3 regions of the Yinghuangia aomiensis genome follow, and region 1 is predicted to be linked to each of the others. Evidence: riboswitches for the same ligand, from Rfam matches in the RefSeq annotation. Region 1 holds a riboswitch; each other region holds the start of a gene.
What was found. Region 1 has a riboswitch for cobalamin ahead of ABEA93_RS24500 (CbtB domain-containing protein). Riboswitches for the same ligand answer to the same signal wherever they lie in the genome.

Region 2: linked by a shared signal. The riboswitch ahead of ABEA93_RS22250 (ribonucleoside-diphosphate reductase subunit alpha) and the one ahead of ABEA93_RS24500 (CbtB domain-containing protein) in region 1 are both predicted to bind cobalamin.
Region 3: linked by a shared signal. The riboswitch ahead of cobN (cobaltochelatase subunit CobN) and the one ahead of ABEA93_RS24500 (CbtB domain-containing protein) in region 1 are both predicted to bind cobalamin.

The regions. Positions count from the first base shown of each region.
Region 1 covers NZ_BAABHS010000018.1:56,919-60,185, reverse strand. The annotation lists gene ABEA93_RS24510 (trypsin-like peptidase domain-containing protein) at 1-940, shown strand, start outside; gene ABEA93_RS24505 (CbtA family protein) at 1,014-1,763, opposite strand; gene ABEA93_RS24500 (CbtB domain-containing protein) at 1,784-2,002, opposite strand; cobalamin riboswitch at 2,045-2,189, opposite strand; gene aroQ (type II 3-dehydroquinate dehydratase) at 2,264-2,713, opposite strand; gene aroB (3-dehydroquinate synthase) at 2,710-3,267, opposite strand, start outside.
Region 2 covers NZ_BAABHS010000016.1:22,544-25,810, forward strand. The annotation lists gene ABEA93_RS22240 (SDR family oxidoreductase) at 1-217, opposite strand, end outside; gene ABEA93_RS22245 (M24 family metallopeptidase) at 214-1,152, opposite strand; cobalamin riboswitch at 1,402-1,631, shown strand; gene ABEA93_RS22250 (ribonucleoside-diphosphate reductase subunit alpha) at 1,702-3,267, shown strand, end outside.
Region 3 covers NZ_BAABHS010000006.1:182,597-185,863, reverse strand. The annotation lists gene ABEA93_RS10315 (sensor histidine kinase) at 1-1,206, shown strand, start outside; gene ABEA93_RS10310 (response regulator) at 1,203-1,859, shown strand; cobalamin riboswitch at 1,938-2,077, shown strand; gene cobN (cobaltochelatase subunit CobN) at 2,211-3,267, shown strand, end outside.

The sequences.
Region 1 (3,267 bases):
AGCCGCCCCGGTCCTCTCCGGCATCCCCGGCCGCCCCGCCGCGTTCGGCCCCGACCGGCAACTGGTGTTCCTGCATGGCCGCAGCCAGCAAGGCCACCGGCCGGAAGACCTGCGCCGCGAGTGGACCGCGGGCCTGAATGCCGGGCTGACGCGCCTCGGCTTCCCCACCGTCGACCCGGCCGACGTCTTCTTCCCCTTCTACGGCGACCTCCTGGCCGCCGCGCTGCGCACGCAGGAGTCGGTCCCGGCCGGTTTCGACCTGGTCGCCGACGACCCCGCGGCCGCGGCCGCCCCCGCGTCGCCGTCGGCGCGCGACCTCTACGAGCGCATGCTCGGCCAGGCCGCCGAGCAGGCGGGCATGCCCGTGGAGAGCGCCGCCCAGGAGGACGAGGGCTTCGCGCTCGGCACGGTCGTCCGGGTGACCCGCAAGCCCCTGGACTGGCTGGCCCGCCACTCCGGCGTCGACCGCCTGGTGGTCGCCGCCGCGTTCCGCGACGTCGCGGTGTTCCTGGACGACGCCCGCGTCCGCGACGAAGTCCTGGCCTGCGTACGCGACACCGTGCCCGCCTCCGGCGGCATCGTCCTGGTGGCGCACAGCCTGGGCACCGTGGTCGGCATGGACCTCCTCGCGGGCCTCGGCGGCGGACCGACGGTGACCGGCCTGGTGACGGTGGGCGCGCCGCTGGGCCTGGACACCGTGTACGCGCGGCTGGCGACCGCGGGGCCGCACCTGCCGTCCCGTGTGCCGCGGTGGTTCAACGGTTGGGCGCCCGCCGACGGCGTCGCGATCGGCTGCCCGTTACGCGGCACGTGGACCGGGCTGAGCACGGAATGCTCGGTGGACAATCCCCGCGACCGGGCGCACGACATCGACGCCTACTTGTCGCAGCCCGAAGTCGCGGGTGCCATCGCCGCGTTGCTGGGGCTCACACCCCGTTGAAGGCCCACGGAGCGTTCACTGAACGCCCGAGGGGCGCCAGGCCGGCTGCCTGGCGCCCCTCGCACGACCGCTGTCAGGCAGCCAGCGCCACCCGCGGCCGTTCGACGACCTTGCCCGCGAGAACGCCGAACAGGACGCCGAACGTGGTCCACAGCACCGCCTGGACGCCCAGGGCGGCCATGCGGAACCGCCACAGCACACTGGCGGAGAAGCCCTCCGGGACGGCGTCCGCGGCGGGCAGGGCGAGGGCGATCAACGCCATGGCGACGACGTAGGCCGCGATCGCCGCGAGGACGGCGTTGCCCGTCCCCCACCGCGGCGCGAACTGCCGTGCCAGATAAGCCGCGCCGACGGCGACGGCGATGCTGATCGCGATGATCCCGAAGTAGGAGACCGTGCGTTCCGTGAGCGTGTCGGGGTCGCCGACCGCGGGCGGTTGCGCGGGGTACTTCAGGAAGGGCACGAGGACGACGGCGACGAAGCCGACGGCGGCGACGATCCCGGCGGTGGCGCGGGCGCCGTAGGGTCCGAGTCGGCCGTAGGCGAGCGCGAACACGAGGGCGAAGAGCCCGCCGATCGCGATCCCGTACACGGTGACCCCGGTGAGCAGGCCGGCGGTGCTTTGCACGGCGCGGCTGACCGGTTCGGATTCGTCGTGTCCGCCCGCATGCCCCTGGGCGGCGTGGTCGTGGGCGGACTGGTGCTCTTCGAAAGCGATGGCGTGGCGGACTTCGGGTTCTCCGAAGACCCACGCGAACACCCAGGCGAGGAGGCCGGCCGCGACACCGGTGAGCATGCCGCGGACCAGCAGGTTGCGCATCATCAGGCGGTTCCCCGGGGCCGTCAGTGGCAGGGGAACGCGAGCAGGTGCCGGCCGTCGTGCACGAACTCGTGCACGCCGTTTCCGGAGAAGATCGCCAGTGCGCCCTGCTCGGCGCCGACGAAGTAGATGAGGAAGAGCATCACAGCCCCCATGAAGGCCGCCCAGGGCAGCACTTCGCGCACCGGAATGCGCACGGGGACGGGTTCGGCATGGGGAGTGGGGATGGCAGCCGTGGCCATGGTTCCTCCTTCGGGGCACGCGCCCGCTGGTGGTGCGCGACGTGGAGGGTCTGACTGACGGCTGGTCACGGTGCCCGCGTTGCCGGGGCTCGTGCCATACCGATCACAGTGGCGCGTCCGCGCCGGATTCCCACCGGCTTCCCCACAGCATCGCGATGTCGTTCGCACCGTAGGGGTTCGGGCTACATGTCGTCAATAACAGCGCGTGCTCGACGACATGCGGCCCGACGCCCCCCTACCGGTGCGGCGACGGAAGTTGCCTCAGGATTGCGCGAGTTGGTCGGCGAGGGCGCGCAACGCCAGTTGGTACGAGCCGATACCGAAGCCGGCGATCGTGCCGGTGGCGACGGCGGCGACGACGCTGGTGTGCCGGAACTCCTCGCGGGCGTACGGGTTGGAGATGTGCACCTCGATGAGCGGCGCGGTGCGTTGCGCGATGGCGTCGCGCAGGCCGTACGAGTAGTGCGTGAACGCGCCGGGGTTGATCACGACGGGAGTGCGCGCGTCGGCGGCGTCGTGGATCCAGCGGATCATTTCGCCTTCGTCGTTGGTCTCCCGGACCTCGACGGCGAACCCGAGTTCGACGCCGGTCTTCTCGCAGGCGGCGACGAGGCCGGCGTACGAGGTGGAGCCGTACACGTCGGGCTCGCGGCTGCCGAGGCGGCCGAGGTTGGGGCCGTTGAGGACGAGGACGCGGGTGGGGGCGGTCACGAGCGCGCCACCTCGCCGTACGCGGCGGCCAGCATGGCCGGGTCGGGCGCTTCGAGGATGGCGGGCTTGGCCAGGCCGTCGAGGACGACGAAGCGGAGCCTGTCGGCGCGCGACTTCTTGTCGATGCGCATGCTGTCGAGGAGCTTGGGCCAGGCGTCGCCGCGGTAGGTGAGCGGCAGGCCCAGGGCCTCCAGGACGGTCTTGTGCCGGTCGGCGGTGGCATCGTCGAGGCGGCCGGCGAGGCGGCCGAGTTCGGCGGCGTAGACCATGCCGACGCTGACGGCGGCGCCGTGCCGCCACTTGTAGCGCTCGGCCTTCTCGATGGCGTGGCCGAGGGTGTGGCCGTAGTTGAGGAACTCGCGGGTGCCGGATTCCTTGAGGTCGTTGGTGACGACGTCGGCCTTGACCCGGATGGCGCGTTCGATGAGTTCGGCGGTGTGCGGGCCCGCATGGGTGCGCGCCCCGGCCGGGTCGGACTCGATGAGGTCGAGGATCACCGGGTCGGCGATGAAACCGGCCTTGACGACCTCGGCGAGCCCGCTGATGTAGTCGTT
Region 2 (3,267 bases), on a different contig from region 1:
ATCCGCCCGCGCCGCGCACGTCGTACGCGACGATGCGGAACCGGTCGGCGAGGCGGGCGGCGACGTCGCCCCAGATCTCCTTGGTGTCCGGGTAGCCGTGCACCAGGACGACGGTGGGGCCGTCGGCGCGGCCGGCTTCCACGGCGGCCAGGCGGACCCCGTCGGGCGTTTCGACGTCGAAGCGGCGGGCGCCGGGCAGGTCGTGCAGCGCGCTCACGCGGCGGCCTCCTCGGTGACGGCGGACAGGTCGGCGGCGGTGCCGGCGGGAGCCGGGAATCCGGCCCCGGTGCCGGTGAGTTCGGCCCCGTACAGGCCGCGGTCGGCCCAACGGTGCACGTGCGGGAGGTCGTCGTCGAGCCAGTACGCGTCGCCGTCCTCGGTCACCACCAGCAGTTCCTCGAACTTGGCGCCGACGCCGCGGAATCCGAGGTGTGGTTCGACCGCCCAGAGGCCGGGTGTGGCCGGGTGGCCGGAGCTTTTGCGCGGGTTCCACAGCGGCGACCAGCCCTCGCGGTGGCCGCGGATGCCGTCCTTGAGCAGGCCGCGCAGGGCGTTCTGCCCGAAGCCGAAGGCGTGCGGGCGCAGCCGGGCGTCGGCGACCTTGCCGACGCGGTGCGCGATGACGCCGAACGGGTAGGCGCGGTGCCGGTTCTCGTAGCCCTGGCGGGCCATCAGGGCGTCGACGTCGAGGTAGATCTGGCGTAGGGTGCGGCCGGCGCGGACGGCCTCGACGATGAAGGCGCGGTGGGTGGCCAGGTCGTCGAGGAGCCGGTCGACGACCGGGTTGGGGCCGAGGGAGCTGGCGTACCCGATGTCGGCGGTGTAGCCGTTGTGGACGGGTGCGGCGTCGAGGATGAACGGCATGCCTTCGGTGAGCCGCAGGTTCGTGGGGAAGAACTGCAGCGGCACCTTGAAGCCGGTGAACGCGGTGCGGTCGCCGAACCAGGCGAACGGCAGGTGCAGCCAGTCGCGGACGCCGCGGTCGGTGAGCCACCGCCGCATCATCGCCGCGGCCTCGCGCTCGGTGGTGCCCGGGCGCAGTTCGGCCGCGACCGCTTCGGCGCAGTCGTACGCGAGGCGCTGGACGGCGCGGTAGCCGTCGATGCCGGCGCCGGTCGTGCCGGCCGGTGCATCCGTGAGCGGGGTCGCCATGCGGGACCGCCTTCCCGGGGGTCGGGCTGTGGGGGACGAAAGTGAGGCGCAGAAAGGGAGGAGCATCGGGTGTTACCCCGGGTAACATACCCGGGAGTAGTCCCGGGCGGAAGACCCTTCCCGAGAGGCCGACCTTCGCGACACGCCGGACACAACCACTAGGGGTCGCACGCGGCCTCACCCACTACATATATGCTCCTGCTCGCAGCTGGTTCGCCCGCTCCAAGCAGTCGGAGCGGGCGGCGAAAAGGAACTGATGCCCCGTCAGGTGGCATTTGCGCCTTGGGAAGAGGGAACCCGGTGCGAAACCGGGACTGCCCCCGCAGCGGTGAGCGGGAACGACCGCCGTCACCAAGCACTCCGGGCCCGCGCCCGGGGGAAGCGACGGCCACTAGGACCTCCGTACCCCGGCACACCTCCGTGTGCCGCAGTCCGGCATGCCCGCAAGTCCGAAGACCTGCCAGCCGCCCGTACGCGCCGCACTGTCCGCGAGCGCGCACGGTGGTCACCGCACGTTCAAGCTCGCGAGGAGAGAGCCCCGTGACCGTCATGGACAGCGCGATTCCGCGCGCCCAGACTCGCCCGGCCGAAACCGGCACGCCGCACAACCCCGGTCCGCAGACCGGCACCGCACCCGACGCCGGGCCCAAGGCCGACGCGCTGCACGCCGCCGTCCGCGCCCTCGCGGCCGACCTGTCCGACACCGACCCCGCCCGGGTCGCCGACCGCGCCCTCGCCGGCCTCCACGCGGGCGGCACCGCCGCCGACCTCGACGCCCTCGCGGTCCGCACCGCCGCCGAACTCATCGCCGAGGAACCCGAGTACTCGCGTCTCGCCGCGCGCCTCCTGGCCCGCACCATCGCGGCCGAAACCGCCGCGCACGGCATCACCGCCTTCAGTGACGGCATCGCCCTCGGCCACCGCGAAGGCCTCATCGGCGACACCACCGCCGACTTCGTCGCCGCGAACGCCGCCGCCCTCGACGCCGCCGTCGACACCGCCAACGCCGAGGGCGCCGACCGCCGCTTCGAGTACTTCGGCCTGCGCACCGTCTACGACCGCTACCTGCTGCGCCACCCTGTGCACCGCACCGTCGTGGAGACCCCGCAGCACTTCCTCCTGCGCGTCGCCTGCGGCCTCTCGCGCACCGCCGAGGAAGCGATCGCCTTCTACCGCCTCATGTCGTCGCTGGCCTACCTGCCCAGCTCGCCGACGCTGTTCAACTCCGGCACCCGCCACACCCAGATGTCGTCCTGCTACCTGCTCGACTCACCGCAGGACAACCTCGAATCCATCTACGACATGTACGGCCGCATCGCCCGCCTGTCGAAGTTCGCCGGCGGCATCGGCGTCGCCTGGACCCGCGTCCGCTCCCGCGGCGCGCTCATCCGCGGCACCAACGGCCACTCCAACGGCATCGTCCCGTGGCTCAACACCCTCGACGCGTCCGTCCAGGCGGTCAACCAGGGCGGCCGCCGCAAGGGCGCCGCCTGCGTCTACCTCGAACCGTGGCACCCCGACGTCCTGGAGTTCCTCGAACTCCGCGACAACACCGGCGAGGAAGCCCGCCGCACCCACAACCTCAACCTGGCCAACTGGATCCCCGACCTGTTCATGCGCCGCGTCGAGGAAGACGGCGTCTGGTCGCTCTTCGACCCGAACGAGCTGCCCGAACTCCCCGACCTGTGGGGCCCGGCCTTCGACGCCGTCTACGAACAGGCCGAACGCGACGGCCGCTACGTCCGCCAACTCCCGGCCCGCGAGCTGTACGCCCGCATGATGCGCACCCTCGCGCAGACCGGCAACGGCTGGATGACCTTCAAGGACGCCGCCAACCGCACCTGCAACCAGGCCGCCGAACCCGGCAACGTCGTCCACCTGTCGAATCTCTGCACGGAGATCCTCGAGGTGACCAGCGACGGCGAAACCGCCGTCTGCAACCTCGGCTCCGTCCAGCTCGGCGCGCACGTCGCCGACGGCGGCCTGGACTGGGACAAGCTCCGCGCCACCGTCCGCACCGCGGTCACCTTCCTCGACCGCGTCATCGACATCAACTACTACCCGACCGGGCAGGCCGCCGCGTCCAACCCGCGCTGGCGCCCCGTCGGCCTCGGC
Region 3 (3,267 bases), on a different contig from region 1:
GCCATCGCCGTCGCCGGGCTGGTCGGCGGCATCGTGCTGTGGACGCTGGGGCTGGAGAACAACGACTTCAGCGTCCCGCGCGCCTGGCAGCTGCTGCCCCTCGCCGTCATGGCCAGTGCCGAAGTGACACGGCGGACCGCGCCGCGCGCCGCGGTCCTGGTCGGCTTCGCGGCCCTCGCCGCGGACACCGTCTCCGGCGGCAACATCGCCACGATCGTGATGTTCACCGACCTGGTGTACGCCACCACCCTTTACGGTCCGCTGCCGTGGGCGCGCCGCATGACCCCGACCGCGCTCGTCCTCTCCCTCACCGCCACCATCGTCGCGCTCGGCATCATGCGGCAGCCCCAGGCGCTGCTGATCGGCGTCTTCGCCGGGCTGATCACGCTGGCGCCCGCGTCGACCGCGTGGATCATCCGCACCCACCGCGACGAAGCCGCCGCCGAGCGCCTGCGGGCCGAACAGACCGCGCTGCTCGCCGAGTTGGACCGCCGTGCCGCGGTCTCCGAGGAACGCGCGCGGATGGCCCGCGAGTTGCACGACGTGGTCGCCAATCACCTGTCCGCGATCGCGATCCACTCCACTGCGGCGATGTCCGTCGCGGCCGGCGACCCGGACGCCACCAAGCAGGCGCTCGGCATCATCCGGGAGAGCAGCGTGCAGGGCCTTGCCGAGATGCGCCGCCTCATCGGGCTGCTGCGTGACGGCGGCGGGGGCGAGACCGGGTTCGAGGAGTCCGCGGCGGTGCCGCGGCTGGACTCGCTCGACGCGATGATCGGGCGGGCCGAGCGCAGCGGCTCGGCCGACGGGTTCACCTTCGTCCTCGACGACACGCGTCCGGCCGGGACGGTGCTGCCCGCACCGGTCGAACTGGCCGCGTACCGCATCGTCCAGGAGTCGCTGACGAACGCGATGAAGCATGCCGCGCCCGGTCCGGTCATCGTGCGCGTGCGGCACACCCGCGGCTGCCTCGTCGTCGCGGTGGAAAGCACCTACGTCGCCGCCCCGGACGGGCCGCGGGCCCCCGGCGCAGGTGCCGGCCTGGTCGGCATGCGGGAACGCACCGCGCTGCTCAGCGGCCGCTTCGAGGCGGGACCGCACGACGGGCTGTGGCGGGTACGCGCCGAACTGCCGTGCAAGGCCGAGCAGCGCGACGCCGCCCGCGCGCCGCGCGCTGCCCGGGAGGCCCGGGAGGCCGCGTCGTGATCCGGGTCGTCGTCGCCGAGGACCAGGGCGCCGTGCGCGCCGGACTCGTGATGATCCTGCGGGCCGCCGACGGCATCGAGGTGGTCGGCGAGGCCGCGGACGGCGAGGAGGCCGTCGCGCTGGCCCGCGAACTGCGGCCCGATGTGGTCGTGATGGACGTGCAGATGCCGCGGCTCGACGGCGTCGCCGCGACCCGCGCGGTGGTGGCCGAACACTTGGCCGACGTGCTGGTGCTCACCACGTTCGACCTGGACGAATACGTGTTCGGGGCGCTGCGTGCGGGCGCCGCCGGATTCCTGCTCAAGGACGCGGAGGCCGCGGTGCTCACCGAGGCCGTGCGTACCGTGGCCCGCGGCGAAGGCATCATCGCGCCCGCCGTCACCCGCCGCCTCATCGCCGAATTCGCCGCGCCGCGTCCGCGCGGCCCCGCCGAACCGCCCGAGGCGCTCGCCGCGCTCACCCCGCGGGAGCGCGAGGTCCTCGCCTGCCTCGGCCGCGGCCTCTCCAACCAGGAGATCGCGGTGCACCTGGACATGGCCGAGGCCACCACCAAGACGCACGTCAGCCGGATCCTGCCGAAGCTCGGGGTGCGCAGCCGGGCCCAGGCCGCGGTGCTCGCCCACGAGTGGGGGCTCTGCGAGCCAACCGGATAGCAGCCCCCGCGAGGCCCTCCGGGGAACGTGGCAAATCCCTCGATTGGGGGAACTTGCAGCGCGACCGGCCGCTAGGCGATGCTGAGCGGGCGCCGGCGTCGCCGGTGTGGGGAGGGCGCAGTCAGGAACCCGGTGCGAATCCGGGACGGTCCCGCCACTGTGACCCGCCGCAGCATGCGGCGGGGAGTCAGGAACTGCGCGCCCGGACCCGATTGTCCGATGGGGCGAGGACCCCGGAGAGGCGCGCGCTGTGGCGACTTCGTCCTGCCGTCCGACCTGCACGCACGTATACGCACCGGCCGCATCCGCATCCGCGACCCGGCGCGGCGACGCGAAGGCGCGGTCGGCCCGGTGATCCTCCTCCTCTCCACCTCCGACACCGACCTCCTCAGCGCCAAGGCGAGCGACGGCGCATGGCGCCTCGCCAACCCGGCCCGCACGACCGCGGCCGACCTGCCCGCGCTGGTGGACGGCACCGACCTCGTCGTCGTCCGCCTCCTCGGCGGCCGCCGCGCCTGGGAGGAAGGCCTCGACGCCCTCCTCGCCGGGCCCCGCCCGGTCGTCGTGGTCTCCGGCGAACAAGCCGCCGACGCCGCCCTCATGGAACTGGCGACGGTGCCCGCCGGGGTGAGCGCGCAAGCCCACGCGTACCTCGCGCAGGGCGGCGCGGACAACCTGACGAACCTCCACCGGTTCCTCTCCGACACGCTGCTCCTCACCGGCCACGGCTTCGAACCGCCCGCCGAAGTCCCCACCTGGGGACGTCTGGAGCGGGAATCGCGCAACCCGGACGCGCCCGCCGTCGGCGTGCTCTACTACCGCGCCCACCACCTGGCCGGGAACACCGCCTTCGTCGGCACCCTGTGCGACGCCATCGAGAACGCGGGCGGCCGCGCCGTACCGGTCTGGTGCGCGTCGCTGCGCGGCGCCGACCCGGCGCTGTTCGAGGCGATCGCCGAGGTCGACGCGCTGCTCGTCACCGTGCTCGCGGCGGGCGGCGCACGCCCCGCCGAGGTGTCCGCGGGCGGCGACGACGAAGCCTGGGACGTCGGCGCGCTCGCCGCCCTCGACATCACCGTGCTCCAGGCCCTGAGCCTCACCACCAGCCGCGCCGAATGGGAAGCCGGCGACGCGGGCCTCTCGCCGATGGACGCCGCCACCCAGGTCGCCGTGCCGGAGTTCGACGGCCGCCTCATCACCGTGCCGTTCTCCTTCAAGGAGACCGGCGCCGACGGCCTCACCTTCTACGCCGCCGACCCGGAACGCGCCGCCCGCGTCGCCGGGATCGCCGTCCGGCACGCCGCGCTGCGGCATGTGCCGCCCGCGGAACGGCGCATCGGCGTCGTGCTGTCCGCGTACCCGACCAAGCACGCCCGCATCGGCAACGCCGTCGGCCTCGACACCCCCG